DNA from 4 places in the Kitasatospora sp. NPDC004240 genome. Region 1 is predicted to be linked to each of the others. Evidence: riboswitches for the same ligand, from Rfam matches in the RefSeq annotation. Region 1 holds a riboswitch; each other region holds the start of a gene.
The links. Region 1 has a riboswitch for S-adenosylmethionine ahead of ACWEQL_RS35365 (IclR family transcriptional regulator). Riboswitches for the same ligand answer to the same signal wherever they lie in the genome.
Positions count from the first base shown of each region.

Region 2: linked by a shared signal. The riboswitch ahead of thrC (threonine synthase) and the one ahead of ACWEQL_RS35365 (IclR family transcriptional regulator) in region 1 are both predicted to bind S-adenosylmethionine.
Region 3: linked by a shared signal. The riboswitch ahead of ACWEQL_RS09490 (glutathione S-transferase C-terminal domain-containing protein) and the one ahead of ACWEQL_RS35365 (IclR family transcriptional regulator) in region 1 are both predicted to bind S-adenosylmethionine.
Region 4: linked by a shared signal. The riboswitch ahead of ACWEQL_RS02430 (aminotransferase class V-fold PLP-dependent enzyme) and the one ahead of ACWEQL_RS35365 (IclR family transcriptional regulator) in region 1 are both predicted to bind S-adenosylmethionine.

Region 1 is NZ_JBSGFD010000209.1:3,454-10,717, forward strand. Features, by position in the region: gene ACWEQL_RS35355 (helix-turn-helix transcriptional regulator) at 1-625, shown strand, start outside; gene ACWEQL_RS35360 (hypothetical protein) at 666-1,508, opposite strand; gene ACWEQL_RS35365 (IclR family transcriptional regulator) at 1,652-2,365, opposite strand; SAM riboswitch class I at 2,564-2,706, opposite strand; gene ACWEQL_RS35370 (class I SAM-dependent methyltransferase) at 2,813-3,439, opposite strand; gene ACWEQL_RS35375 (SpoIIE family protein phosphatase) at 3,544-6,189, opposite strand; gene ACWEQL_RS35380 (TetR/AcrR family transcriptional regulator) at 6,828-7,264, opposite strand, start outside.
Region 2 is NZ_JBSGFD010000049.1:730-7,993, reverse strand. Features, by position in the region: gene ACWEQL_RS15740 (hypothetical protein) at 1-345, opposite strand, end outside; gene groL (chaperonin GroEL) at 540-2,162, opposite strand; gene ACWEQL_RS15730 (cold-shock protein) at 2,600-2,803, opposite strand; gene ACWEQL_RS15725 (MoaD/ThiS family protein) at 3,487-3,765, opposite strand; gene thrC (threonine synthase) at 3,810-5,093, opposite strand; SAM riboswitch class I at 5,111-5,244, opposite strand; gene ACWEQL_RS15715 (glucosyl-3-phosphoglycerate synthase) at 5,405-6,445, shown strand; gene ACWEQL_RS15710 (alpha,alpha-trehalose-phosphate synthase (UDP-forming)) at 6,483-7,264, shown strand, end outside.
Region 3 is NZ_JBSGFD010000024.1:47,558-54,821, forward strand. Features, by position in the region: gene ACWEQL_RS09480 (FtsX-like permease family protein) at 1-2,283, opposite strand, end outside; gene ACWEQL_RS09485 (phytoene desaturase family protein) at 2,968-4,380, opposite strand; SAM riboswitch class IV at 4,685-4,797, shown strand; gene ACWEQL_RS09490 (glutathione S-transferase C-terminal domain-containing protein) at 5,151-6,035, shown strand; gene ACWEQL_RS09495 (MerR family transcriptional regulator) at 6,091-6,513, opposite strand; gene ACWEQL_RS09500 (MDR family NADP-dependent oxidoreductase) at 6,545-7,264, opposite strand, start outside.
Region 4 is NZ_JBSGFD010000005.1:22,395-29,658, forward strand. Features, by position in the region: gene qcrA (cytochrome bc1 complex Rieske iron-sulfur subunit) at 1-770, opposite strand, end outside; gene qcrC (cytochrome bc1 complex diheme cytochrome c subunit) at 767-1,573, opposite strand; gene ctaE (aa3-type cytochrome oxidase subunit III) at 1,758-2,378, opposite strand; gene ACWEQL_RS02420 (hypothetical protein) at 2,786-3,211, shown strand; gene trpD (anthranilate phosphoribosyltransferase) at 3,364-4,440, shown strand; SAM riboswitch class IV at 4,570-4,686, shown strand; gene ACWEQL_RS02430 (aminotransferase class V-fold PLP-dependent enzyme) at 4,739-6,103, shown strand; gene ACWEQL_RS02435 (Lrp/AsnC family transcriptional regulator) at 6,141-6,422, opposite strand; gene ACWEQL_RS02440 (rhomboid family intramembrane serine protease) at 6,419-7,213, opposite strand.

The sequences.
Region 1 (7,264 bases):
GGTCAGCACCCGCACGGTGCAGCGCGACCTCCAGGCCCTGATGGAGGCCGGCGTCCCCGTCCGCGCCACCTCCGGGCGGGGCGGCGGCTGGTCGATCGACCCCGCGATGACCCTTCCCCCGATCCGCCTCACCCCCGAGGAGGCCTCGGCCCTGGTCGCCGCTCTCGCCGCGGCCGACGGCTCCGCCCCCTACGCCGGCGCGGCCCGTACGGCCTCCCAGAAGATCGCCGCCTCGATGACCGGCCCCGCCTCCACGACCGCCCGGCACCTCGCCGCACGGATCGTCGCCCTGCCCGCCCGCACCCCGGCCCCGGTCCGGGCCGCCGTGGAACAGGCCCTCACCGACGGCACCGTGCTGCGGCTGTCCTACGTCGACGCGGACGGCCGGGAGAGCCACCGCGAGGTCGAACCGGCCGGGCTGCTCACCGCCGACGGCCGCTGGTACCTCATCGCCTGGTGCCGCACCCGCCGGGCCGGCCGGGGCTTCCGTCTCGACCGCGTCACCGCGGCCACCCCCACCACCGAACCGGCCCCGCCCCGCGACCTGCCGACCCTCCTCCACGGTTCCGCCGCGGCCGACGCCACCCGCCCCGGCGCCCTGACCCCGCTCGCCCCGCCACCCTGAGGCCCCGTCCGCCCCTTCGGGAACACGCCCGGGGATGATGTCAAGGACGCTCGAAGTGCTGGAGCACCCCGCCGAGCGAGAAGCAGAGGGCGCCGGTGAGGGTGCCCCAGTTGGCGATGTCGGCGTTGACGAGGCTGCCGGTGCTGGGCCGGGTGAAGGCCGCGAGGGCCGAGATCATGAAGAGGACCGAGCCGAGCTGGTTCACGGCCACGATCCACCAGCCGAGGCTTCGGCGGCAAAAGCAGGGCCGGCCGTGGCAGATCTCGACGAAGGCGAGGTGGCCGGAGATCAGGAAGAGCACGCAGCCGATGACGTCGGGGGCCCAGATCAGCCGGTTGACCTGCTGGACGCTCAGCCCCTGCAGGAACGAGTCGAGCAGGTTGACGGCGAAGACCAGGGTGCCGGCGAACAGGACGGACGCGCTCAGCCAGTCCACCCGCTTCGGTTCGTAGCTCCACCAGCGCCAGCGGTGGGTGACCAGCCGGCCCTCACCGCCGGGCACGTGGCGGGGCGCGTTGATCACCTGGAGCAGCGAGACGTACCCGCCGGTGTTGAAGAAGAGGCCGCCGGCGAAGTAGATGGAGGCGCAGGTGGTGGCGTCGCCGGAACCGAACTGGGCGACGCCGGCGCCGGCCGCGAAGAGGGCGCCGCCGATGATGAACGCGGTGGCGGCGACGGCGTTGAGCCGGCGCAGCCGGCGCAGGGCGACCTCGTCGGCGCTGGCGTGGTGGCCGGTGCGCGCACCGGGCGGGTGGACCGCGATGAGTCCGCGCCGCCGGGCGAGCCGGGACTCCCACACGGCGGTCCCCCCGCCGGGCGGGCGCCAGGTGAGCCGGGTGGTGAACGGTCCCGCGCCTTCGGCGCGCTGCTCGGGCTGTCCCACGGCCCGAGACTAGACGTCCCGCCCACCCGCCGGCCGGGCGAAACGCCGCGGGCGGGACGGAACCGTGCACCCCCGCCTCGGCGTACCGCACCCGGCCGGGTGCCCCGAGGCCCGGCCCACGGGGCACCCGGCCCGCGGGCCGGTCAGGTCTGGCGCAGGGCCTCGGTCAGGCGGTCGGCCGCCGCCACCACGGCCTGGGAGAGGCGGGCGCCGGGGTGGCGGGTGAGCCGTTCGATCGGGCCGGAGACCGTGACCGCGGCCACCACCCGGTTGGCCGGGCCGCGGACGGGGGCCGAGACGGACGCGACCCCGAGCTCGCGCTCACCGATGGACTGCGCCCAGCCCCGGCGCCGTACGCCGCTCAGGGCGGTGGCGGTGAAGCGGGCGCCCTGCAGGCCGCGGTGGAGGCGCTCGGGCTCCTCCCAGGCGAGCAGGACCTGCGCGGCGGCGCCGACCTTCATGGGCAGGGTGACCCCCACGGGAACGGTGTCGCGCAGGCCGGAGAGCCGCTCGGCCGCGGCCACGCAGATCCGGATCTCGCCCTGCCGGCGGTAGAGCTGGGCGCTCTCCCCGGTGAGGTCGCGCAGATGGGTGAGGACCGAACCGGCCGCCGCCAGCAGCCGGTCCTCGCCCGCGGCCGCCGAGAGCTCCCCGAGCCGGGGGCCGAGGACGAACCGGCCCTCGACGTCCCTGGTGACCAGCCGGTGCTGTTCGAGCGCGACGGCGAGCCGGTGCGCGGTGGGCCGGGGCAGACCGGTGGCGGCCACGAGGCCGGCCAGGGTGGTGGGACCGGCCTCCAGGGTGCCGAGGATCGAGGTGATCTTGTCGAGCACGCCGACGCCGCTCGTGTTGTCCATGGATGGGTACTCCGTCTCAAATCCCGTGAGCAGCGCGACGGCTTCGCCCACGGAGGCTCCGCATCGGGAGCGGGGGGATGGTCAGCGAGGACGGGCCGGGGAAGTCGGCCGATTGCCTGCGCCGGGCACGAGACGAGTACGCGGAAGGGCCGGGGCGGGAAGCGCCCGGGCGAAGGACAGCACAGAGAGCACCGTGTCTCCTCATCTTTCCCGCGCCACAGTGGCGACAGGCCGGAGTTGGCACTGCCCCCGGCCGGCACGGCGCGTACTTCGGACGCCGGGTCGATCGGGGAGTTGCCGGGGCTTCGTAGGGCCGGTCCCTCCACCCCTCTGGATGATTCGCGAGGAACCATACAAGATTCCCCCGGCGGCCCGCCAAACCTCCCCGGTTCTCACACCGGACGCCGCGCCCGTCCGGCCGCCGCCACGCCCGTCACCCGGGACCGTTCAGGCGGGTGAGACGGCGACTCCCAGGGAGTCGGCCCCCAGCGCCTTCGGGGCGCCCTTCTCGTAGAACACGTCGAGATCGGTGATGACGAAGCCCGCCCCGGTCAGCATCTCGGCGACCGGCCGGGTCAGGTGGCAGCCGCCGAGGAGCCGCTGCTCCAGCGGGTCGAGCCGTCGCTGCCAGCGCCGTACGGCCTCGTCGCCCTCCGGGGCCAGGCCGTGCTCGACGAAGTGCAGCGTCCCGCCGGGCCGCAGGACGCGCCGCACCTCACGCAGCGCCGCCCCGGCGTCCGGGACGGTGCACAGCGTCCAGGTCGACAGCGCCGCGTCGAAACTGTGGTCCGGGAACGGCAGCACCTGACCGTCCAGGCCCCCGCGCTCCACCCGCACCGGGGTCGCCGCCACCCGTTCGGCCGCCAGTCGCCAGCCCACCTCGGAGGGGTCCACCGCGGTCACCCGGGTCACGGCCGCGGGATAGAACGGGACGTTCAGCCCCGAGCCGAACCCGATCTCCAGGACATCGCCCTCCAGGCCCTCGCAGACCCTCCGTCGCAGGTGCGCGGCCTCCTTCGTCCCGCAGGCGACGTTGACGATCCGCGGCACGACCTGATCGGCGTAGAACCCCATCACGACCTCCAGCCCTCAGGGCCAGTCTGGCACCGGCCCCGACGACCCTCCTGTCTCCCGCCACCCGATCTCCCGCCCCCGGTCGCCGGCGGCTCGATGTCCGGCTACTCGATGTCCGGCCATTCGTCGAGGGGCCAGGCCATCGGGACCTCCGGCTGCAGGAACTGCTCGGCCCAGATGATCTTGCCTGTGGGGGTGTAGCGGACGCCCCAGCGTTCGGCGAGCCGGGCGACCAGGAACAGCCCGCGGCCGCCCTCGTCGTCGGCGACCGCGTAGCGCAGGTGCGGGGCGGTGCTGCTGGTGTCCGAGACCTCGCAGATCAGCGTGCGGTCGTACAGCATCCGCACCGTGATCGGACCGCTCGCGTAGCGGATCGCGTTGGTCACCAGCTCGCTGAGCACCAGCTCGGTGACGAAGCCCGCCTCCTCCAGGCCCCACTCGGCGAGCTGCCGGGTGGCCTGAGCACGGGCCTGCGCCACGGCCGCGGGCGTCGGGGCCACCTCCCACTCCGCGGTCCGGTCGGGCGCCAGCACGCGGGTACGGGCGACGAGGAGGGCGATGTCATCGGTCTGGCGGGCGGGCAGCAGGGTGCCTAGCACGGCCTCGCAGACCTCCTGGGGCGACCGGCCGGGGTGGGCCAGGGAGGCGGAGAGCACGTCCAGGCCGATGCCGATGTCGCGGGTGCGGTCCTCGACGAGGCCGTCGGTGTAGAGGACCAGGCTGCTGCCCGGCGGCAGCCGCACCTCCGCGGCCTCGAAGGGCATGCCGCCCAGGCCGAGCGGCGGACCGGCCGGGAGGTCGAGGAACCCGGCCGCGCCGTCCGGTTGGACGACGGCCGGCGGCGGATGCCCCGCCCGGGCCATGACGCAGGTGGCGGCGGTGGGGTCGTAGATGGCGTAGAGGCAGGTGGCGCCGGTGATCGCGGGCGTCCCGTCGACCGCGGCCGTCTCCTGGTCGATGTGGGTGACCAGTTCGTCCAGGTGCCCGAGGAGCTCGTCCGGCGGCAGGTCGAGCGAGGAGAAGTTCTGGACCGCGGTGCGCAGCCGGCCCATGGTCGCGGCCGCGTGCAGGCCGTGGCCGACCACGTCGCCGACGACGAGGGCCACCCGGGTGCCCGGCAGCGGGATCACGTCGAACCAGTCACCGCCGACGCCCGCCTGCGCCGGCAGGTAGCGGTAGGCGATGTCGAGGGCGCTCTGCTCGGGCAACGCGCGCGGCAACAGGCTGTGCTGCAGGGTGACGGCCATCGTGTGCTCGCGCGTGAAGCGGCGGGCGTTGTCGATGGACACGGCGGCCCGGGCGGCCAGCTCCTCGGCCAGCGACAGGTCGTCCTCCTCGAACGGGCCCCGGTCCCGGCTGCGCCAGAAGCAGGCGACGCCCATCAGCACGCCCCGCGCGGTCAGCGGGACGGCGATCAGCGACGCCAGTCCGAACTCCACCACCGCCTGCGTCCGCTCGGCGTCCTGCGTCCGCCACCCGGCGTCGGTCGCCACCTCGGGTACGAGCGCGGAGTGCCCGGTCGCGAAGCCCGCCGCCTGCGGGGTCCTCCCGGCCCACCTGACCAGTTCCCCCGGCGGGTAGAGCGGCGAATCCGCCCGCGGGCCGGTGACCGCCACCCGCTCCAGCTCCACCGGGGCGCCGGCCGCCAGGGTCGGCGGCTCCTCGCCCCGCAGGACCTCCTCGGCGAGGTCGACCGTGGCGTAGTCGCAGAAGTCCCGGGAGGCCATCCCGGCGAGCTCCTCCGCGGTGCGCCGGACGTCCAGGGTGGTGCCGATGGCGACGCTCGCGTCGTACAGCAGTCTCAGCCGGCCGCGGGCGACCTCCGCCTTGCCCGCGAGGGCGAGCAGCTCGGTGGAGTCGCGCAGGGTGGTGACACTGCCCGGGGGGCCTCCCGCGCTGTCGGTGGGGCGGTTGTTGACGGCCAGCAGCAGGTCTCCGACGGGGAGCACCTCATCGGTGACCGCGCGGCCGGAGACCAGCAGCTCGGTCGTGGCGGGGGCCAGGCCCAGCTCGGTGACCGGGCGCCCCTCGGCGTCCGGGGGCAGGTCGAGCAGTCGGCGCGCCTCGTCGTTGGCGAGCAGGACCCGGCCGTCGCCGCCGACGATGGCCACGCCCTCGCGGACCGCGTGCAGCACCGCGTCGTGGTGCTCGTACATCCGGGTCATCTCCTCCGGCCCCAGGCCGTGGGTCTGCCGCAGGAGACGTCTGCCCACCAGCGCCGTACCGGTCGTGGCCAGGCCGAGCGCGACGGCGCCGGCGCCCAGGACCACCGGCAGCTGGCGGTCGAACGCGCTGCTCACGTTCGCGACCTTCATCCCGGACGACACGATGCCCACGACCTGGCCCTGGGCGTCCTCGACCGGCACCACCACCTGGTACTCCTCGCCGAGCGGGCCGTTCACCTGCTCGACGGTGACCTTGCCCTCCAACGACGGCCCGATGGTGCCGACGAACGTCTTGCCGATCTGCTCCGGCTGGGGGTGGGTGTAGCGGATGCCGTCGCGGTCGGTCACCACGATGAAGTCGACGTTGGCGTCCTTGCGGGCCGCCTCGGTCAGCGGCTGGAGCACCGAGCTGGGATCCGGGCCCCGCATCGTCTCCACCAGCCCGGGGCTGTGGGCGAAGGCCTCGGCCGCGGCGAGCGAGCGGTCACGTGCCGCGGCGTACCGATCGCTGCGGGACTGGATCAGCAGCGCCACGACCGCCGCCACCACGAGCAGCAGCACGATCACCACCTGCAGGACGAACATCTGACCGGCGACGCTGTGGATGTTCAGCACCGACCGCAGGGGCGGCGCCGACGGCTCCCCCCGGGCCGGGGTCGGGGGCCGCCGCCCGCGGCGGCGGCCCCATCGACGCAGGTGCGACCACGAAGAGGAGCCTGTGTCTCTGCCCATACCCCCATGGTCCCGCCCCCGGCCCGGGCAGCACGGGCACCACGGCCGGTGCGCCCCCGTTCACCCTCCGATCACCAGGGGTTCCGCCCTCACCTCCCGGTGGAGGCCCGTCCGACCACCCCGGGCAGGCTCGCCTGCCACCCGCAGCGGCCGGAGTACGCGGCCGCACCGACGGTCACGTCCCGGATCCGGGCGCGGCCGCCGCGCAACCCGGAGGCGCTCACGCCGACGCGGGCCCGGCCCGCAGGGCCGTACGGCAGGGCGGGCGGCGGGGCGCCATGGGGCTCGTTCCGGTAGGCGTCGGGTCGGCTCCGCAGGCTACTGACCGGGAGACGGGTATCCGGCGCGGCACGCACCCGCCGTTCGGGGGAATCCGGCGGCATCCGCCAGCCGCCGCTCCCGGAGGCTTCGCGGCGCTTCCCGCGGGGCGTCGTCGTGGATCGCGTCGAGCCGGACGGCGGGCCTCCCTCACCCGCCGGCCGGCCGCCCGGTCACGGCCGGTCCGCGGGCGGCGCCAGGCCCGCGGTGCGCGCGGCGACGCGCGCCTGAACGGTGAAGAGGCGGTCCCGCGCCTCCTGGTCGAGGGCGTCGAAGTGACCGTACGCCTCAAGGGTGACGAAGCCGTGCACGGTGGCCCAGGCCAGCAGCATCGCCTCCTCGGCGTCGGGCACCGGCGGGCTGCCGAGCCGGCCGCGCTCGGCCGTGTCCGCGACGAGCTCGACCAGGTGCTCCATCGCCCGCCGGCCGGCCGCCACGGTCGGGCCCTCCGGCGGGGCCGCGTACCCGGGCACCGGGGATCCGAAGATGAGGGCGAAGCGCTCCGGATTCCGCTGCGCCCACGTGCGGTAGCCCGCGCAGGTGGACAGGAAGCGACCGTCCAGATCGTCCGGCGACACGGTGTCCCGGGTCGCCGTCAGCGCGCCCGACA
Region 2 (7,264 bases), on a different contig from region 1:
GACCGGCGCCACGACCTTGCCCTCCTTGCCGCAGACCCAGTGCGGCTCCGGGCCCAGCTCGGGCTCCACGCTCAGCGCGTGCGGGTCACCGTCGGCCGTGCAGGCGGCGCACAGCGGCCAGCGGCCGTGCGACTCCAGCAGCGCGTCCTGGACGTCCTGGGCGACCAGCCCGAGCACGTACTCGGTGCCGTCCGGCCACTGCTCCAGCCACCAGCGCCGATGCGTCACGGCCTGCTCGACCAGCGACACCACGGCGGCGTCCGCCGCGTCCCGGGCGGTCAGGTCCGCGAGGATCAGCGCCCTCGCGTTGTGCAGGGCGGTCTCGATGTCGTCGTCAGCAGCCATCCGCCCATTCTCCCAAACCCCGCACCACCCGCCCCCACGGCCGGAGCCACGGCCCCCACCGCCGAAGCCCCACCCCCAGGAGCACCCAAGCCCCGGGGCCCCCTCCGGGGCCACCCCGGAAACGCCGCACGGGCGGCTCCCCGGAGGGAACCGCCCGTGCGATCGGAGACTCGTCCGATCCCGTGGAAGCGGGATCAGAAGTCCATGTCACCGCCCGGCATGCCGCCGCCGGCGGCCGCGGCGGCCTTCTCCGGCTTGTCGGCGATGACGGCCTCGGTGGTGAGGAACAGCGCCGCGATGGAGGCGGCGTTCTGCAGCGCGGAGCGAGTGACCTTGGCCGGGTCGATGATGCCCTCGGCGACCAGGTCGACGTACTCGTTGGTGGCGGCGTTCAGGCCGTGACCGGCGGGGAGGTTGCGCACCTTCTCCACCACGACGCCACCCTCCAGGCCGGCGTTGGTCGCGATCTGCTTGATCGGGGCCTCCAGCGCGACCTTGACGATGTTGGCACCGGTGGCCTCGTCGCCGTCCAGCTCCAGCTTGTCGAAGGCGACACCGGCCTGCAGCAGCGCGACGCCACCACCGGCGACGATGCCCTCCTCGACGGCGGCCTTCGCGTTGCGGACGGCGTCCTCGATGCGGTGCTTGCGCTCCTTGAGCTCCACCTCGGTGGCCGCGCCGGCCTTGATGACGGCCACGCCGCCGGCCAGCTTGGCGAGGCGCTCCTGGAGCTTCTCGCGGTCGTAGTCCGAGTCGCTGTTCTCGATCTCGGCGCGGATCTGGTTCACGCGGCCGGCGACCTGGTCGCTGTCGCCGCCACCGTCGACGATGGTGGTCTCGTCCTTGGTGATGACCACCTTGCGGGCGGTGCCCAGCAGGTCGACGCCGGCGTTCTCCAGCTTGAGGCCGACCTCCTCGGAGATCACGGTGCCACCGGTGAGGATGGCGATGTCGCCGAGCATGGCCTTGCGGCGGTCGCCGAAGCCCGGGGCCTTGACGGCGACGGACTTGAAGGTGCCGCGGATCTTGTTCACGACCAGGGTCGACAGGGCCTCGCCCTCGACGTCCTCGGCGATGATGACGAGCGGCTTGCCGCTCTGCATGACCTTCTCCAGCAGCGGCAGCAGGTCCTTGACCGAGCCGATCTTGGAGTTGGCGATGAGGATGTACGGGTCCTCGAAGGTCGCCTCCATGCGCTCCAGGTCGGTCGCGAAGTAGGCGGAGATGTAGCCCTTGTCGAAGCGCATGCCCTCGGTGAGCTCGAGCTCCAGACCGAAGGTGTTGCTCTCCTCGACGGTGATGACGCCTTCCTTGCCGACCTTGTCCATGGCCTCGGCGATGAGCTCGCCGATCTGGGTGTCGGCGGCCGAGATGGAGGCGGTGGAGGCGATCTGCTCCTTGGTCTCCACGTCCTTGGCCTGGGCCAGCAGCTGGTCCGAGACGGCGGCGACGGCCTTCTCGATACCGCGCTTCAGGGCCATCGGGTTGGCGCCGGCGGCGACGTTGCGCAGACCCTCGCGGACGAGCGCCTGGGCGAGCACGGTGGCGGTGGTGGTGCCGTCACCCGCGACGTCGTCCGTCTTCTTGGCGACCTCCTTGACGAGCTCCGCACCGATCTTCTCGTACGGGTCCTCGAGCTCGATCTCCTTGGCGATGGAGACACCGTCGTTGGTGATCGTGGGGGCGCCCCACTTCTTCTCCAGCACGACGTTGCGACCCTTGGGGCCGAGCGTGACCTTCACTGCGTCGGCGAGCTGGTTCATGCCACGCTCAAGGCCGCGGCGAGCTTCCTCATCAAAGGCGATGATCTTGGCCATCTGAAGTGGTCCTCCGGGACACGGTCGACTGCTCGGACCAAGGGGTGCCCGCGACGGACGGCCCTGGTGTGCGGGGGTCCATTCCCCTACCGCTCCCTGGGGCCTCACCGACCCGGTCCGCTTATCACTCTCAAGCTGTGAGTGCTAACGCCAATGATTAGCACTCTGGGGTGGCGAGTGCAAGCCCAATCGGCGATCCCGCGAGCCGCGCCCGCCCCTCCACGGAGGCCCTCCCGCCCCGCCGCGGAGGCCCTCCCGCCCCGCCGCGCGACCGTCGACGGGGCCCGCGCCGGGCGCCTCCCCGACACCGCGCGGGCCCGGGGGCGGAGGCACCCCGGACACGCCGACGGGCCCGTACGCCGATACGTACGGGCCCGTCGCGAAGCGAGAGGTCCACCAGCCGGTGGGCCGAGCCGAACTCCTGGAGCCGGAAGGTTTCAGACCGCCGCGCGGACCATGTCCGCCTGCGGGCCCTTCTGTCCCTGAGAGATCTCGAACTCGACCCGCTGGCCCTCCTCAAGGGTGCGGTAGCCGTCCATCTGGATCGCGCTGTAGTGGACGAAGACGTCCGCACCACCGTCGACCGCGATGAAGCCGTAGCCCTTCTCCGCGTTGAACCACTTGACGGTGCCCTGAGCCATTCCGAACTCCCCTAGTGCTGTGCTGGCCCTTCACGCGCCCGCAGGTCTGCGGGCCCGGGTCTGGTTGAGGCCGGCCCGGGGAACCCCCCCTGAGCGCAGCCCTGCACACCGCGATCCCCGGCCGGGCCCCGGACGGACTCCGGTGAACGGGTGATTGCGTCGACCGCGGCTGAATGTATCCGGATAGACGCCCTCTGCAACAGGCCCAGCCGATACGAATTCGCTCGGTCCATCAAGGGACAGGTCGGGCCAGAACCGGGTGAACTCGGCATTCCGTCCCGGACATGGCGGGCGAATTACCCAAATCCCCTCATGAATTCTGACATCCGCCTGACATGATTCACGGCTTCGGGGCGGACGCGGGTCTCGCCCGCCGGACGGGGCGGGGGCGCCCCGTTCCCCTCCGGGCGAAACTCTACTCCGACCGGGGCGACTAAAAATTCACGCCGCAATACGACGAGCCGCCTTCACGTCCGGAGAGTGCAATTCCGGACGTGAAGACGGCTCAACAGGTCAAACAGGTCGAACGGAACCGAACCGGCCGAATGCACCGGGCCGGCGGACCGCATCGATCAGGCCAATCGGAGCGACCGGCCGGTCAGGCCGGTCGAGCCGGCCGGACAACGAGGTCGACCGGGCCGAGAGGGCCGACCCGGCCGAGAGGCCCGACCGTCACCGGGGCCTCAGCAGCCGCCGGCCACCGCCGGGATGATCGAGACGCCGGCGCCGTCCTTGATCTCCGTGGCCAGGCCCTCGGCGAAGCGCACGTCGTCGTCGTTGACGTACACGTTCACGAAGCGGCGCAGCTTGCCGGTGTCGTCCAGGAGGCGGGCGGCGATGCCCGCGTGGTTCTTCTCCAGGTCGGCGATGACCTCACCGAGGGTGGCGCCCTCGGCGGTCACCTCGGCGGCGCCGCCGGTGTAGGTGCGCAGGATGGTGGGGATGCGGACGTTGGCGCTCATGGCGGTGGCTCTCCTAGCTGGGGGGCGGAGCGGGGCGGGGAAGGTCAGACGGAGGCGAGGCCGGCGGCCCGGAAGGACTCCAGCGACGGCCGGATGACGGTGGTCATGCCGGCGTCGGAGACGGCGTCCAGGGTCTTCAGGCCGTCGCCGGTGTTGATCGCGACGGTCTCCTTGGCCGGGTCCAGCTGACCGGTCTCGACGAGCTTCTTCAGCACGCCGACGGTGACCCCGCCCGCGGTCTCGGCGAAGACGCCCTCGGTGCGGGCCAGCAGCTTGATCGCGGCCACCACCTCGGCGTCGGTGACGTCCTCGACCGCGCCGCCGGTGCGGCGGGCGATGTCCAGCACGTACGGGCCATCGGCCGGGTTGCCGATCGCCAGCGACTTGGCGATGGTGTCCGGCTTGACCGGCCGGATCACGTCGTGGCCGGCCTTGAACGCGGCCGAGACCGGGGAGCAGCCGGCGGCCTGGGCGCCGAAGATCCTGTACGGGCGGTCCTCGACCAGGCCGAGCTTGATGAGCTCCTGCAGACCCTTGTCGATCTTGGTGAGCTGGGAGCCCGAGGCGATCGGGATGACGATCTGCTCCGGCAGCCGCCAGCCGAGCTGCTCGCAGATCTCGTACGCCAGCGTCTTGGAGCCCTCGCCGTAGTACGGGCGGAGGTTGACGTTGACGAAGCCCCAGCCCTCGCCGGCCGGGTCGCCGATCAGCTCGGAGCAGAAGCGGTTCACGTCGTCGTAGTTGCCGTCGATGCCGACCAGCTGACCGCCGTAGACGCCGGCCATGACGACCTTGCCCTGCTCCAGGTCGTGCGGGATGAAGACGCAGGACTTGAAGCCGGCCCGGGCGGCGGCCGCGCCCACCGCGCCGGCCAGGTTGCCGGTGGAGGAGCAGGAGAGCGTGGTGAAGCCGAAGGCCCGCGCCGCCTCGATCGCGCAGGCGACCACGCGGTCCTTGAACGAGTGGGTCGGGTTGCCGGAGTCGTCCTTGATGTGCAGCTGGGCGGTGAAGCCGAGCTCGCGGCCCAGGTTGTCCGCCTTCACCAGCGGGGTCCACCCGGGGTTCAGGTTGGGCTTCGAGGCGACGTCGGCCGGGACGGGCAGCAGCGGGGCGTAGCGCCAGATGGAGGCCGGACCGGACTCGATCCGCTTGCGCAGCTCCTCGGCGGCCTCGCTCCCGAAGTCGTACGCGATCTCCAGCGGACCGAAGCACTCCAGACAGGCGAAGCTGGGGCCGAGCGGGAACCGGGTGCCGCACTCGCGACAGGACAGCGCGGCGGCGGGGCCGAGGTCAACGGTGCTGACGGGTGCGGCAGTGTCGATAGCCATGATGGCGGAGGCCTCTCTCCTCATCTTCCCCGTGACGCGGGCGCGCCACGGGCCGGAATTGGCACCTGTCCCGCCGGGGCCTGTACGACAGCCGCGCGAGAAGGTTGCCGGGACGTCAACGGGCCGTTCCCTCAGTCCCTCTGGATGAGCTCTGTGAAGTTGTGGTCCTGCTCAGCGGTGACCCCGGCGTGCGAAGGTCCGACCGCTGTACGAAGACTGTATCCGAAGGCGTCAATGCCGAAAGGGACCGTCCGCCACGCGAGATGGACCGTTTCACCCGAGCAGAGTCAGCGATCCTCAGGAGTGTGCCCGTGCCCGCCGAACCGACACCCGAGCTCCTCCCGGAGGTGGCGTCCTGGCTGCGCCGCCGCTCCTGGAGCGCGGCCGACCGTCCGGTGCGCACCCTGCTGGACGCCAAGCGGGCGGCCGGCCGCGCCGGCACCGTCAGCGTGGTCCTGCCCGCCCTGGACGAGGAGGCCACGGTCGGCGACATCGTCCGCACCATCCGGCGCGAGCTGATGGAGCGCCTGCCGCTGGTCGACGAGCTGGTGGTGGTCGACTCGGGTTCGGCGGACGGCACCGCCGCCGCGGCCGCCGGCGCCGGGGCCCGGGTGGTGCGCCGCGACGACATCCTGCCGCGGCTGCCCGCCGCCCCCGGCAAGGGCGAGGTGCTCTGGCGCTCGCTGCTGGTCACCCGTGGCGAGATCGTCTGCTTCGTCGACGCCGACCTGCGCGAGTTCGACCCCGCCTTCGTCTCGGGCATCGTCGGCCCGCTGCTCACCGATCCCGGGATCCAGCTGGTCAAGGCCATGTACGACCGGCCGCTGGAGGTGACATCGAGCGGCTCCGCCGCGGGGGAGGGCACGGTCATCCCGTCGGGCGGCGGCCGGGTGACCGAACTGGTCGCCCGCCCCCTGCTCAACCTCCACTGGCCGGAACTCGCCGGTTTCGTCCAGCCGCTCGGGGGCGAGTACGCGGCCCGCCGCTCGCTGCTGGAGCGGCTGCCGTTCCCCACCGGCTACGGCGTCGAGCTCGGCCTGCTCGTGGACGCGCTGGAGACCGCCGGTCTGGACGCCCTCGCCCAGGTCGACGTCGGGGTCCGCCACCACCGCCACCAGGACGGCCAGGCGCTCGGACGGATGGCGGCCACCATCTACCGCACGGCCCTGGAGCGGCTCGACCGCACCCACCGGCTGAAGGCCTCCGCCGACCTGGTGCACCCGCTGCTCACCCAGTTCACCCGCGATCCGCTGACCCGTACCTTCACCGCCCACAGCCACCCGGTGACCGCCCTGGAGCGGCCCCCGATGCACACCGTCCCCGAGTACACCGGCCGCCACCCGGTGCTCTGAGCGTTTGCCGACCCCGCCCCCCGGCAAGGTTCCAACCATGGGCGATCTCACGACCGAACGTTCGAGTCCGACCGGCACCGCCCCCGTGCTGGTGGCCTCCAACCGGGGACCGGTGTCGTTCGGCGCCGCGGCGGACGGCACGCTGACCCTGCGGCGCGGCGGCGGCGGCCTGGTCTCCGGCCTGTCCGCGATCGACGATCCCGACGCCGTCTGGGTCTGCGCCGCCCTCGGCGAGGCCGACCGCCGGGCCGCCCGCGAGGCCCCGGACGGGCGCCTGGACCGCGCCGGGCACGACGTCGGGGGCCAGGCCGTACGGATGCTCGACATCGACCCGGAGACCTTCGCGCGCGCCTACAACGGCGTCGCCAACTCCACCCTCTGGTTCGTGCACCACCTGCTGTACGCCACACCCACCGCGCCCGCCTTCGACGAGGACTTCCGCACCGAGTGGGCCGCCTACCGGGAGTACAACGCGGCCTTCGCCGCCGCCCTGGCCGCGGAGGCCGCCCCGGGCGCCGCCGTCCTGGTGCAGGACTACCACCTCTCGCTCACCCCGGCACTGCTCCGCGCCGCCCGCCCCGACCTGCGCATCGGCCACTTCTCGCACACCCCGTGGGCGCCGCCCGAGTACTTCCGGCTGCTGCCGGACGACGTGGCCGGGGCCGTGCTGACCGGGGTCCTCGGCGCCGACCGGGCCGGGTTCCTCACCCGCCGCTGGGCGCTCGCCTTCGCCGACTGCTGTGAGGCCCTGCTGGGCGCCGAGGTCGACCGCGAGGCGCTCACCGTCACCCACGCCGGGCGCACCACCGTCCTCGGCGT
Region 3 (7,264 bases), on a different contig from region 1:
CGCGGCGGCGGGCCGGGTCCGCGAGGCCCGTACGACGGGCGGGGCGGCGGCGAGGAGGGCGAGCAGGACGGCGCCGGGGACGGCGGCGAGGGCGCGCGGGGCGGTGACGTCGAGCCCGGACAGCGCCCCGACGGGCCAGGCGGCGGCCGCGCCGAGCACACCGGCGGCCAGGCCGAGGAGGGCGACCTCGCCGAGCAGCCCGGCCAGGATCCGGTCGGGCGACCAGCCGAGGCAGGCGAGGACGCCGAGCTCGGTGCGCCGGGAACGCACCGCTGCCGCAACGGAGTTGGCGACGAACAGGGCGCAGACGGCGAGGACCAGGACGAACAGGGCGAGGCTCTTGCGGTCCAACGCGTCCAGCACGGTGAACGCCACGCCCATCCGCACCCAGTTCTGGGTGACCGTGATCTCCGGCCGCCCGAACGCCCCGGCGGGAACGGTCAGTTCGGTCGGCCGGGGGGAGGATCCGTAGGTGACGTCGACCTGCAGGCCGGTGCGTCGCTGGATCTCCTGGGCGACCAGGCGCACCCGTTCGCGGCTGACGGCGTCCGTGCCGCGGATGTCGGCGACCCGTACCCGGACGGAGCTGATCGGGTCCGCGGCGTGCAGGTCGCCGCGGAAGGCGCCGTCGGTGAGGGCGGGCAGGGCGTCGAGGGTGGTGATCAGCTGCGGGGGCTGGGCGAGGAGACCGCCGAGGTTGCCGTCGGGGCGCAGGGGTCCGCCGCCGAGCGCGGTCCGGGCGGCGGCGTCGGCGGGCCGGGTGTCGGGGGCCTCGTAGGCGCCGAGGGGGACGGCGGTGAGCGGGTTGAAGGAGGGCAGCCGGCTGCGGTCGAAGACGCCGACGGCGACGGGCGCCGGCAGCGGGACGCCCCCGGAGTCGGTGCCGGTCCTGGCCAGGTGCTGGGTGACGGAGCGTAGCTGGGTGTCGGCGTTGGTCGGCGGGACCCTGAGCCAGGGCGAGTTGGAGGCGAGGGAGGCCCAGGTCTCGGGCGGGTTCCGCACGGTGTCGGGGCGCAGCCGGCCGTCCGGGCCGGTGCTCCAGTGGAGCGGGCCGACGGTCCAGGAGGCGGCGAGGGAGCCGAGGGAGGTGCCCCTGCCCGCGGTCGGCGCGCCGGGGTTCGCGGGGGCGGGGGCGCCGGACGCCGCCGGGTCGGTCGGCCCCGCAGAGGAGCCCGGGTGCGCGGTGTCGGCGGTGATCTGGTCGAGGAGCTGCCGATAGGCGTCCTGGGCGGTGATGGTGCGGGTGACGACGGTCGGCCCGGCGAGGTCGGCCAGCCGGTCGGTGCCGATCTGCAGCGGGGTGCGGCCGTCGGCGGCCGGCAGCAGCTGCACGCCGACGTCGACGGCGGTGCCGAGTCCGCTGTCGGAGGCGGCCAGGACCGGGAAGGTGGTCTGCTTCACGGTGACGGCGGTGGTGCCGTCCGGCCCGGAGACCGCTCCCTCGGCGTCCCGGGTGGAGGCGCCCTGGTGGGCACCGAGGTAGCGGCCGGAGACGAGGGCGGTGTCCAGACCGGAGAGCCTGGCCTCGGCCTGCGGGTCGACGGCGGCGACCAGCAGGGGCACCGGCACCTGGACGCGGTGTCCGGCCGGGCCGGCGGGCACGGTGGTGGAGACGGTCTGCCCGTCCAGGACGCTGCGGGTCCCGGCGGTGGAGTCGCAGCCGATCCGGACCGCCGGCGCGAACGGTCCGGCAGGTACAGGCGGGGCGGCCGGGCATGCCTCCACCCGTGTACCGGACGGGAGTTGCTCGGCGGGACCGGACCCGGCCGCGCTGCCGGTGCCGAGGTCGACCACCAGGGGGTTGCCGGTCAGGTACTGGTAGCCGGTGGCGGCGGGCGTGCGGGTGGCGCCGCCGTCGGCGGTGGTCGTGGTGGTGACGCGGAAGAGCCGGCCGGTGCGGTCGGCGGGCAGGTGGGCGGACAGGTCGACGGGGACGGACGCGGAGGGCATCACGTAGCCGACCATGGCCAGCGGTGCGGCCGCCTCGACACCGGGGATTCCCTCGATCCGGTGCCACTCGTCGGTGGTGATGCCGCCGAAGATCCCGGAGAGGAACCCGGCCTGGACCAGGTCCTGTTGACGCTCCGCTTCGGTGCGGCCGCCCCGGGGACGGACCAGGATGTCGTACGCCGAGCGGTGGTTGCCGTCGACGGTGGCGCGCACCTGCAGCTCCTGCGTCCGGGCCGCCCCGGTCAGGACGGTGAACGCCGAGGTCGCGACGGCGACGGCGGACACCAGCGCGACCGCGCGCCCCGGCCGGTGCCGCAGCTGGGAACGGACCATCGGAAACACCTGCGGACTCCCCCGTACCTGTCGGAACGCCGTGTGCGGTGGTGCTCGGCCCGGTTCGGCCGCGGGGCCCGGCACCGCCGGATGCCTCGGAGGCCACCGAGGTCGCCGGGGCCACCGGAGCTCGTCGCGGCGGGCGGAACGGACCCGCCCGGGCGTCCGGAACCACCGGAGGGAGGTACGGGAGCGCCGGGGGGAACACCTCGGGTGCGGCGGTGGTAGGCCTGCTGACGAGGTGTCGCGTGCCGCAACGTATCCGACACGAACGGATGTTGTCCAGACCAATTGCCGTCCGGGTGGGTTGCCGCCCGTACCGGTCGCGTCCGGACCGGTCACGGGACGCCGCCGCCCCGGGCACACCACTCCGGCACGGTGATCCGCAGCAGAGCGGTCACGAACGAGGGGTGACGGATCATCGAGTCCGGGGGCTTCGGCGACTACGCGCTGTCCCTGCGGGAGGCCACCGAGGACGAGCCGTTCAGCCGAACGCCCTGGTGTACCGGGTGCTCGGCAGGATGTTCGCGGTCGTGCGGGCCGGCAGCGAGGACCGGCCGTGCCGGGTGACCCTCAAGTGCGCCGAGCCGGCCGCCCATCTGCGCGGCCTGCGCGCGGCGGCGGTGGCGCTGCACGGGCGGGTGCGGGGCCGGTCGGGCCCTGTGCGCGGCGGCGTGGGGCGGGTCAGAGCCGGCGGAGGGCGTACGCGGCGGCGTTGGCGCCGCACATGCCGTGGACGCCGGGGCCGGGCGGGGTGGCCGCGGAGCAGAGGTAGTGGCCGGGGAGGCCGGTGGCGTAGGGGGTGAGGGTGGGGCGGGGGCCGAGGAGCAGCTGGGGGACGTCCTTGGCGCCGGTCATGATGTCGCCGCCGACGAAGTTCGGGTTGGCCGCGGCGAAGCCGGCCGTGGTGGTCACCGCCCGGCCGAGGACGCGCTCGCGGAAGCCCGGGGCGAAGCGTTCGATCTGCGCGGTGATCGCCCCGGTGGCGTCGCCGGGGTAGCCGGCCGGGACGTGCGCGTACGCCCACACGGGGTGGACGTCGCCGGCCGAGCGGCCCGGGTCGGCCAGGTACTGCTGGCCGACCAGGACGAACGGGCGCCCGGGCATCCGGCCGGCGGCGACGGCCCGTTCGGCGGCGGCGACCTCGGCGAAGGTGCCGCCGAGGTGCACCGTGCCGGCGCGCCGGGCGGGTTCGGCGGTCCACGGGACGCCGCCCGCCACCGCGAAGTCGACCTTGAACGCACCCGGGCCGTGCCGGAAGCGCCGGTAGGCCCGGGCGATCCGGGGCGGTAGCCGGTCGCCGAGGATGTCCGCGACGGCGCCCGGCGCCAGGTCGTACAGGGTGACCGCGGCGGGCGGCAGCCGGTCGAAGGAGGTGACCCGTACGCCGGTCTCGACGGTGCCGCCGAGCGCGGTGAGCTCCGCCGCCAGCGCCCGGCTGATCGCCCCGGAGCCGCCCGCCGCCACGGCCCAGCCGTGCCGGTGCCCGGCGGCCAGCAGGCCGAGGGCGACGCTCGCGCTCAGCGGCCGGTGCAGCGGCCGGAACGCGTGCGCCGCCACCCCGCCGAACAGGGCCCGCGCCCGCTCCCCGGTGAACGCCCGGGCCAGCGCCGAGGCCGGCAGCAGCGCCGGCGCCCCGAACCGGGCGAGCCGCAACGGGTGGCGCGGTACGCGCAGCAGCGGGCCCATGACGTCCTCGGCGAGCTCGTCCCAGCAGGCGGCGGACGGCCCGAACAGCCGCCGCCAGCGAGCGCCGTCCGGCGCGCCGAGGCCGGCGGCGGTCTCGGCGACGGAGCGGTGCAGCACCCCGGCCGTCCCGTCGTCGAGCGGGTGGGCGCAGTCGATCTCCGGCCACCGCCACTCCAGCCCGTGGCGGCGCAGGTCGAGGCCACGCAGGAAGGCCGAGCCGACGCCCATCGGGTGGACGGCCGAGCAGTGGTCGTGCACCAGGCCCGGCAGGATCGCCTCCGAGCTGCGGGCGCCGCCGCCGACCTCCCCGGCGGCCTCCAGCACGGTGACCCGCAGGCCCGCCCGCGCCAGCACGACCGCGGCGGCGAGCCCGTTGGGCCCCCCGCCGACCACCGTCGCGCCGCTCATCGGGGGCCTCCTCAGCTCGCCGGCTCGCCGCCGGAACCGTCGGTGCGGCACCCGCCACGTCGGTCCCCGGCCACGCTACCGGCCCGGCCGCCCGCCGGCCCGCCGGGCCCGCCGTGCGGTCAGCCGGCCGCCCGGCGGGCCGTCCCGGTGAAGGGCGCGGCCACGGCGGCCTCCTGACATGCCCTCGGCGCGACCGCGAGGACGGCCCCCACCACCTCGCGGTCGTGCCGTCCTCGTTATTGACGACCCCTCGGGCGCTCGACCAGACTGCTGGGGACGGTCACGATTGTCAGCGCCCGCCGCGGGTCTCCCGCGCGGGTCATCGGCTCCGGCCCGCTGGCAGGCAACCCTTCCACCGCGACGGGGTGCCCCGGGTGACGACCGGGTCCCGCCGATGCGGCGGGACAAGCGTGGTCCCGCCCCGGCGGGTCCCGAGGGATCGGACGGGTGGACGTGGGCGGAACGCGGAGGCAGCCGGGCGGCGCCCGCCGCCCGCTGCGCCCGGCGAGCCCCCTGACCAGACGTCTGCACATCGACCTGCTGCGCGTCTGCAGCGCGAGCGGACCGAGGGCCTGACCCGGCCGGCCGCCCCGGGACCACCCCGTCCCGGAGCCACCCGCCTGACGGCCACGTCCCCCCGGACCACCGGACCACACCCCAGCCCGTGAGCCGCGGCGCCGGTCCGGCCGGAGGCGGGGTCCCCGCGTCCCCTCCCGCCTCCGCGTCCCCCCCCATCAGATCACCGGGGCTCCCTCACCCATTGGAGAGTCATGCCCGAGCTTTTCGTTCCCGCCTCCGACCCGGCGTCCCGTACGCCGCAGCCCGACCCCTGTCACCCCGCCGAGCCGGTCCCGGACCACGCGCACCGGTTCCGCGGCCGCATCGGCGCCCGCCGCGGCGGCGGCTTCTACCCCGCCTCCCAGCGCTACCGGGTGTACCTCTGTCCCGGCTGCCCGGATTCCCTCCGGGTCGCGATCACCCTCGACCTGCTCGACCTGCGCGACACGGTCTCCGTCGTCCACCTCGCCACCCCCGAGGCCCACCGGGAGCTGCGCCTCGCGTACGAGACGGCGCTCCACCACTACGAGGGACCGCTCACCGTGCCGGCGCTCTGCGACCGGTGGAGCGGGCGCATCGTCAGCAACCACACCCCCGACATCCTCCGCGACCTGGCCGAGCACCTGGCCGACCGCACCCGGGACGACCTGCCCGACCTGCGCCCGGCGGACCTCGCCGAGGCCGTGGACGCGATCGCCGAACTCCTGGCCGAGGCCGTCCCGGAGGCGGCCGGGTGGCGCGAGGGGGCCCCCGAGCAGCTGTCCCAGGCACTGGACCTGGTCGACCGCCGGCTGGCCGCGGACCCGTACGTGCTGGGCGCCCGCCCGACCGCGGCCGACGTGGACCTGTGGGTGGCCCTGGTCGAGCTGGACACCGTCCACCGGCCCCGGATGGACCCCGCCGAGGCCGCCGCCGTGGCCGACCGGCACCGCCTCTGGGCCTACGTACGCCGGCTGCACCGCCTCCCGGCCTTCCACCGCAACCTCCCGGCCGAGTTCCTGACCTCCCCCCGGCGCCGCTTCGGCCGCTGCCTGGACCTCGACGAGATCCCCGACGGCCCGGCGGCCCCCGTGGACCGCGCGAGCCACGCGGCGTGACGACGACCGGGCGGCCGGCCCCGGGTGACCGGAGCCGGCCGTTCGGCCGGGGTGATCAGCGCCGGGTGACGGCGGTGGTCGGGCCGGGTCGGCCGGCCTCCCGTCCGGGGAGGCCGGCCAGCCGGGTGGCGAGGCCCTCGCGCAGCGCGGTCAGCCGGGCGATCTCGGCGTCGAGGGCGGCCAGCCGCCGCAGCGCCACGCCGACCGCGGGCGTGGCGGGTTCCCCGCTGCCGCAGCGGACCGGGTCCACGTCGGCGCCGGCCAGGTGCAGCCGCTCGGCGCTCGCCCGGAGGTCCTCGACGGTGAGGCCGAGCGCCAACAGCTCGCGGATCACCCGGACCCGGGCCACCTCGGCCGGGCCGTACTCCCGCTGGCCGGAGGCCGTCCGCCGGGGCGGCGGAAGCAGCCCGCGCTGCTCGTAGAACCGCAGGGCGCGGGGTGTCGTCCCCGCTGCCGCCGCCGCGTCGCCGATGCGCATGCCGCCCGCCCTCCGCCCGTCGGGTGCCGGGTCACAGCGCGACGACGACCGTCCCGACGTGCTGACCGGCGAACACCTCCTCCAACGCGCGCGGGGCGCCGTCCATGCCCGCGATCCGGACCACGGGCAGGTCGATCAGGCCCTCGTCGAGCCAGCCGGCGAAGTGCTCCCGCCACTCGGGGAGGGTCTCCGGGTGGTCCAGCGGGCTGACCCCGCGCAGGGCGATCCGCTTGACGACGAGTTGGACCGAGTCCAGCCCGACCGGCGCCGCGGTCCCGCTCCCGTCCGGGGACAGCTGCCCGGACAGCGCGCCCACCAGGGCGAACCGGGCCCCGGGACGGGCCGCCCCGACCGCGGCCGCGAGCTGCTCGCCGCCGACGGTGTCCACCAGGACGTCGATCCCCTCCGGCGCCGCCTCGGCGAGCTGCCCGGCGATCGGGCCCGCGCCGCGCACCACGGCGGCGTCGTAGCCGAGTTCGTCGACCAGCCGGCGCGCCTTGGCCGCCGAACCGGCGCTGCCGACCACCCGGCCGGCGCCCAGCAGCCGGGCGATCCGGCCGGCCGCGGTGCCGACCGACCCCGCCGCGCCGGTGACGAACACCGTGTCACCGGGGCGCAGTCCGGCGCCCACCGTGAGCGCGACGTAGGCCGTCCACCCCTGCGTCAGATGGAGCGCGGGGTCGACGAGCGGCGCCCCGCCGAGCCGGGTCACCCCCTCGGCGGGCAGCACCGCGTACTCGCGCCAGCCGAG
Region 4 (7,264 bases), on a different contig from region 1:
GCGATGCGCACGAGCATCAGGGCGTCCTTGGCGATCTGCACCTGGAAGTCGTGGTCGTGCTCCTCCAGCCCCTCGGGCTTGGCGAAGACCAGCGACCCCACGATGATGTCCTCTGCCTTCATCGGCAGGTTGGTGTTCATGTTGATCAGCTGGAGCGGCTTCTGCTCGGTCGCCTTGTCCCAGCCGGTGTGCTGCAGCTTGTCCTCGGGCAGCGGGCCCAGGTCGCGCAGCAGCACCACACCGGACAGCGGCACCAGCGCCATCGAGCCGATCAGCGTGTTGCGGATCATCTTGCGGCGGCCGAAGCCGGACTCGGCGGCGCCGGTCCTGAACTGCTCGATGACGTCCGCGCGGACCTCGTCGTCGGCCTCGATCGGGTGACGCTCGGCCGGCAGCTCGTGGTCGGACATCAGGGTGCGGGCCCAGTGGACCGCGCCCGCGCCGATGCAGAACAGCGCGACACCGAGGGTCATGCCCAGCGCGAAGTTCAGCGCGCTGACCTTGCCCAGCGGGAAGATCTCGACGAGCTTGTCGGGGTCGATGGCCACGTACGAGGCGATGAAGCCCACGGTGGCGAGCATCGAGACCACGAACATGATCGAGACCTGGCGCTCGGCCCGCTTGGCGGCCCGCTCGTCGATGTCGGTTCGGCGGGGCTCGTGGGCCGGCAGGCCGGGGTCGGCGAACGGGTCGCCGTGGGCAGCCACCTCGTGGTGCCCGGCGGAGCCGTGCGACTCCGGCAGGTTTTCTTCTGACATGTCCTGGCTCATGACTTCTTGGCCTTGGTGGTGTGGGCGGCGACCCAGATCGCGACCACGATGAGCGCGCCGAGCCCGAAGATCCAGCCGAACAGGCCCTCGGTCACCGGACCGAGGCTGCCGAGCGTGAGACCGCCGGGGTTGGGCTCATCGTTGGTGTGGCGGACGAAGGCCACGATCTGCTTCTTCTGCTCCTCGGGCATGATGGTGTCCGGGAACGACGGCATGTTCTGCGGGCCGGTCTGCATGGCCTCGTAGATGTGCTTGGCCTCCACGCCCTCCAGCGACGGCGCGTACTTGCCCTGGGTCAGGGCACCGCCCTTGCCGGCGAAGTTGTGGCACTGGGCGCAGTTGGTGCGGAACAGCTCGCCGCCCTTGGAGATGTCCTCCGGGTTGGTCGAGGTGTACTGCTCCTCGGTCGGGGTGACCGGGCCGGGGCCGAGCGAGGCCACGAAGGCGGCCATCTGGTCGATCTCGGCCTGCGAGTAGATGTTCGGCTTGCTCGGCACCTGGGCGCCGGGCTGCTGGGCCGGCATACGACCGGTGGAGACCTGGAAGTCGACCGCGGCGGAGCCGACGCCGACCAGGCTCGGACCGTCACTGGAACCCTGGCCGTTGAGGCCGTGGCAGGAGGAGCAGCCCACGGCGAAGAGCTTCTTGCCCTCCTCGATCGCGAGCGACTGCGCGGCCACGTCGGCCTGCGCCTTGTCGGCGGGCGCGAACGCGGCGTACAGCCCCCCGGTGGCCGCCAGGGCGAGAATTAGGACGACCAGCGCCGCCAATGGGTGGCGCCGTCGTGCGGAGAGCTTTTTCACGGAATAACCCCGGTGTCAGGATCTGGTCGACTGGTGGGTGCACCCGGCGGCCGGTCTGGCCGGCACGAGGCTGCCCGTCTAGGGCTGCGCGCGCGGTCGGTCGGTGGGAGCGTCGGCACCGGCAAAAGGGCCGTCGTCGTCGACGGCGGACCCCGGGCCGGTGGCCAGCGACCTGATCAGCTGGTTACTTGATCAGGTAGATGGTCGCGAACAGGCCGATCCACACGACGTCGACGAAGTGCCAGTAGTACGACACCACGATCGCGGCGGTGGCCTGCTCGTGAGTGAAGCGCTTGGCTGCGTACGTCCGTCCCAGGACCAGCAGGAAGGCGATCAGACCACCCGTCACGTGCAGACCGTGGAAGCCGGTGGTGAGGTAGAACACCGTGCCGTACGGGTCGGAGGACAGCGTCAGGCCGTCCTTCTTGACCAGCTCGGTGTACTCGAAGACCTGCCCGCCGATGAAGATCGCGCCCATCACGAAGGTGATGACGAACCACGAGCGGAGCTTCTTCACGTCACCGCGCTCGGCAGCGAACACACCGAGCTGGCAGGTGAGCGAGGAGAGCACCAGGATCGTGGTGTTGACCGAGGAGAAGGGCACGTTGAGGGCGTGCGCCTTCTCGGTCCAGAACTCGGCTCCCTTGACGGAGCGGAGCGTGAAGTACATCGCGAAGAGGGCCGCGAAGAACATCAACTCGGAACTGAGCCAGACGATCGTTCCGACGCTGACCATGTTCGGCCGGTTGACCGATCCGTGCGCGTGCCCGGTTTCTACTGCTGTTGCTGTCGCCACGACGGACATTATGTCGGTCCCTTATTCCGTCTTCACGCCGGGGGGTCTCCCTCGGAGTGTCCGGTGCGTGCGGTATGCCCCCCTGGGCCCCGACGGGGCGTCCGCAGGTGGCCTGAGCAGCGCGGTGTCCCTTTTCTGACGGTTCCTTCGGGGCCTCTTCGACCCTGTTGCCCCGCGTGTCGCTGCGGCCCCGCGGGGCGGCCCCGGGGTAGGGGGGAGGGCCGCCGTCGGCCGTACGGGTGGTCTGCGGGCGCCGGGGTGACGCGCCGTCCTCCGGGAGGGTGAGCCCCGTCGGGGCCCGGCCGCGGCGGCTCGGGAAGGATCACGCCGGAAGGGGCTCCGCGGGCGGTGATCGGGAGTAGCATCCGGATGAGGTGGACGTGGTCCGGATCACACTTCAGAGGAAGCAGGGGCCCATGGCGCACACGACCGACGAGACGCTCACCGTCCTCGTCTACAGCGACGACCGCAACACGCGCGAGCAGGTGCTGACGGCCCTCGGCCGCCGGCCGGCCGCGGACCTTCCCGAGCTCGACTACCTGGAGTGCGCCACCACCCCCGCGGTGCTGCGGGCGCTGGAGAAGGGGGGAGTGGACCTCTGCGTGCTGGACGGCGAGGCGGTGCCGGCCGGCGGGCTCGGCCTCGGGCGCCAGCTCAAGGACGAGATCTACGGCTGCCCCCCGGTGCTGGTGCTGATCGGCCGGCCGCAGGACTCCTGGCTGGCGGCCTGGAGCCGGGCCGACGCGGCGATCAGCCGCCCGGTGGACCCGGTGGCGCTGGCCGAGGCGGCCGCCACCCTGCTCCGCGCCCGCGTGGAGAAGCGGACACCGGCGACCCACTGAGCCGTACGGCCCGCGGGGCGGGCGTCCGGCCCCGCCCTTCACCTGGGTATCTCACTCTTAGAGAAAGGGGGACAGGACGCCACCCCCCGCTCGATAGGCTGGCTCCGCTCGCGGGGACCTCCCGGAGCTCCCTTCAAGAGCTGGAGTCAGCCATGGTGAACGTGAACCCTGCGAACGGCGGTAGCGACCCCGTGCAGGTGGTCCGCACCTGGCCGGACATCCTGGCGGCCCTGCTGGGCGGCGAGGACCTGGACCGGGCGGACACCGCCTGGGCGATGGACCAGATCATGAGCGGCGAGGCCTCCCCGGTGCAGGTGGCCGGCTTCATGGTCGCGCTGCGGGCCAAGGGCGAGACGGTCGACGAGATCTCCGGCCTGGTCGACGCGATGTACGCGCACGCCGAGCCGCTGCAGATCCCCGGCCCCGCCGTGGACATCGTCGGCACCGGCGGCGACCGCGCCAAGACCGTCAACATCTCCACCATGTCGGCGATCGTCGCGGCCGCGGCCGGCGCCAAGGTGGTCAAGCACGGCAACCGGGCCTCCTCCTCGGCCAGCGGCTCCTCCGACGTGCTGGAGAAGCTCGGCATCGCCCTCGACCTGAGCGCCCGCCGGGTGGCCGAGGTCGCCGAGGAGGTCGGGCTGACCTTCTGCTTCGCCGCCAAGTTCCACCCGTCGATGCGCCACGCCGCCCCGGCCCGGCGCGACCTCGGCGTGCCCACCGCCTTCAACATCCTCGGCCCGCTGACCAACCCGGCCAAGGTCACCGCGCACGCCATCGGCTGCTTCGACACCCGGCTCGCCGGGCTGATCGCCGGCGTGCTCGCCCGGCGGGGCTCCACCGCCCTGGTCTTCCGCGGCGACGACGGCCTGGACGAGCTGACCATCACCACCACCTCCCGGGTGTGGGTGGTGCGCGACGGCTCGGTCACCGAGACCGGCTTCGACCCGCGCGAGGTCGGCATCGAGACCGTCGGGATCGAGGCGCTGCGCGGGGCCGACGCCGCGTACAACGCGGAGGTCGCCCGCCGGCTGCTGGCCGGGGAGCGCGGACCGGTGCGGGACGCCGTCCTGCTGAACGCCGCCGCCGCGCTGGTCGCCCTCGACCTCACCGACGCGCCGCTCACCGAGCAGCTGGCGGCGGGGATGGAGCGGGCCGCGCGGGCGATCGACTCGGGCGCCGCCCAGGAACTGCTGCGCCGCTGGTCGGACGCCACCTCCCGGGGCTGACGCGACTCGGGCCGTCCTCGGGCCGTCCCGGGCCGGGGCCCGCGGGGAACGCTCCCCGCGGGCCCCGGTGCGTCCACATGGCGGACATCTGTTTGACCACCCGGTGGACGCGTCCTAGAGTCTTCGCCAGGTCATGAGTGGCAGCGTCAAGCCCCAGCTTGCTGTCCGGCAACCCTCCGTCCGTGGCGGGGTGCCCTGGGTGAGGACCGGGTCACCGGCAATCCGTCCGTGTGACAAGCGCGGACGCCGGTTGACACACACTCCCGGGGTCCTAGGCCCGTAGAAGGAGTGCATCCCCATGTCCCTCGCCACCGCCTCCCGCGCCCCGCTCGCCGTCCTCGGCCACGACGTCCAGGTCCCGCTGGCCAGCGGCGAGAAGGTCACCTACGCGCCGCTCGACTACGCGGCCAGCTCCCCGGCCCTGCAGCGGGTGTGGGACGACGTCGCCGCCTACGCGCCCTACTACGGCAGCGTGCACCGCGGCGCCGGCTACCTCTCCCAGCTGTCCACCGACCTGTTCGAGCAGAGCCGCCGGACCGTCGCCGACTTCCTCGACCTGCGCGAGGGCGACCAGGTGGTCTTCACCCGCGCCACCACCGACTCGCTCAACCTGCTGGCCGGCGCCGTCCCGGCGGGCACCCGGGTGCTCGCCTTCGAGACCGAGCACCACGCCTCACTGCTGCCCTGGGCCCACGCCGGACTGGACGTCACCTACCTGCGCGCGCCGCGCTCGCACGCCGAGGCGGTCGCCGCGCTGGAGACCGCGCTGGCCGCGGCGCCTGAGGGTCCCACGCTGCTCTGCGTCACCGGCGCCTCCAACGTCACCGGCGAGCTGTGGCCGGTCGCCGAGCTCACCGCCACCGCGCACCGCCACGGCGCCCGGGTGGTGCTGGACGCGGCCCAGCTGGCCCCGCACCACCGGGTCTCGGTGCGCGAGCTGGACGTCGACTGGATCGCCTTCTCCGGCCACAAGCTGTACGCCCCCTTCGGCGCCGGGGTGCTGGCCGGCCGCTCCGACTGGCTGGACGCGGCCGAGCCCTACCTGGCCGGCGGCGGCGCCACCCGCACGGTCGCCCGGGAGCACGACGGCTCGGTGGCGGTGCAGTGGCACGCCGGCCCCGCCCGCCACGAGGCCGGCTCGCCCAATGTGATCGGCGCCTACGCCATCGCCTCCGCCTGCCGGGCGCTGGGCGAGGCCGGCTTCGACGCGCTGGAGGCGCGCGAGCGTCAGCTGGTCGACCGGCTGACGGCGGGCCTCGCCGAGGTGCCCGAGGTCAAGGTGCTCAACCTGTTCGGCGAGGGCTCCGCCCGGGTGGGCGTGCTCTCCTTCGTCGTCCAGGGCTGGAACAGCTCGCACTTCTCGGCGGCGCTCTCCGCCGAGTACGGGATCGGCGTGCGGGACGGGCTGTTCTGCGCGCACCCGCTGCTGCGCACCCTGCTCGGCGACGAGGAGGCCGCGCCCTCCGAGTGCGGCGCGCCGGAGCCCTCGCTGCCGGGCGAGCGCAGCCTGAACGCGATCCGGGTCAGCTTCGGCGCCGGCACCCCGGACGAGCACGTCGACCGCTTCCTGACCGCCGTCCGCGCGCTGGTCACGGACGGTGCCGCCTGGAACTACCGCAACGAGGGCGGCCGTTGCGTCGCGGACACCCGCCGGGCGGGCTGACCGCGGGGCCGGCGGGGGATGCCGGAGAAGGAGGCCGCTACTCGTCCAGGCCGAGGGCGAAGGCGGCCTCCAGGTCGTGCTGGGAGTACGTCCGGAAGGCGATCTGGGTCTCGGTGTGCGCCACGCCCGGGACCTTGTTCAGCCGGCCCGGGATCACCTCGGCCAGGTCGTCGTGCCGCCGCACCCTGACCATCGCCACCAGGTCGTAGCCGCCGGTCACCGAGTAGACCTCGCTGACCCCCTCGATCGAGGCGATCGCCTCGGCGATCTCCGGGATGCGGTCCACGCTGGTCTTGATGAGGACGATGGCGGTGATCACTGTTCGGGCTCCTTTGTGAGGTGCCGCCAGCTTAGGCCCTGGGCACTGGCGAGGAGGAAGCCGACGGTGAAGCCGATGACGTGCACCAGGTAGGCGACGCCGGGCTCCGCCGAGCGCACCGACCACCACTGCAGCGAGAACCAGAGCCCGAGCACCAGCCAGGCCGGGAACCGCAGCGGCAGGAAGAGCAGCAGCGGCACCAGGGTGGTGACCCGGGAGCGGGGGTAGAGCCGCAGATAGGCGCCGAGCACCGCCGAGATCGCCCCCGAGGCGCCGATCAGCACCCGGGTCGCGTCCGGTGAGTGCGCCTCGGCGAGCGCGTAGCCGTACGCGGCCAGGCAGCCGGCGGCCAGGTAGAAGAGGAGGAAGCGGCCGCGGCCCAGCCGCGCCTCCACGCCGGCGCCGAAGACGTGCAGGAAGAGCAGGTTGCCCAGCAGGTGCAGCCAGCCGCCGTGCAGGAAGAGCGAGCTGAGCACCGAGAGGGCCGGCACCTTGCCCGGGGTGGGCGCGGCCGGGCAGCCGGGGGCCGGGTCGGGGACACCGGCCAGCTGTTCGGCCGTGAGCGGGTGCCCGGCCAGCAGTTCGGCGGGGACGGCGCCCCAGCGCCGCTCGTACCGCTGCTCGGCGCAGATCCGGTCCTGCCCGGTGCCGTACAGCGGATTGAGCCCGGCCGCCGGGCCGAGCAGGAAGACCGCCGTGTTGAGCACGATCAGGAGGAGGGTGACGGTCGGGGCCGGCCCCCTCGGGCGGCCGCCCCGCGCGCCGGTGAGGTCGAGGACCGGGGTCGCCATGCGGCCAAGCATTCCTCCGTCCGGCGGCTCCGGCACCGCGTTGTACGGCAT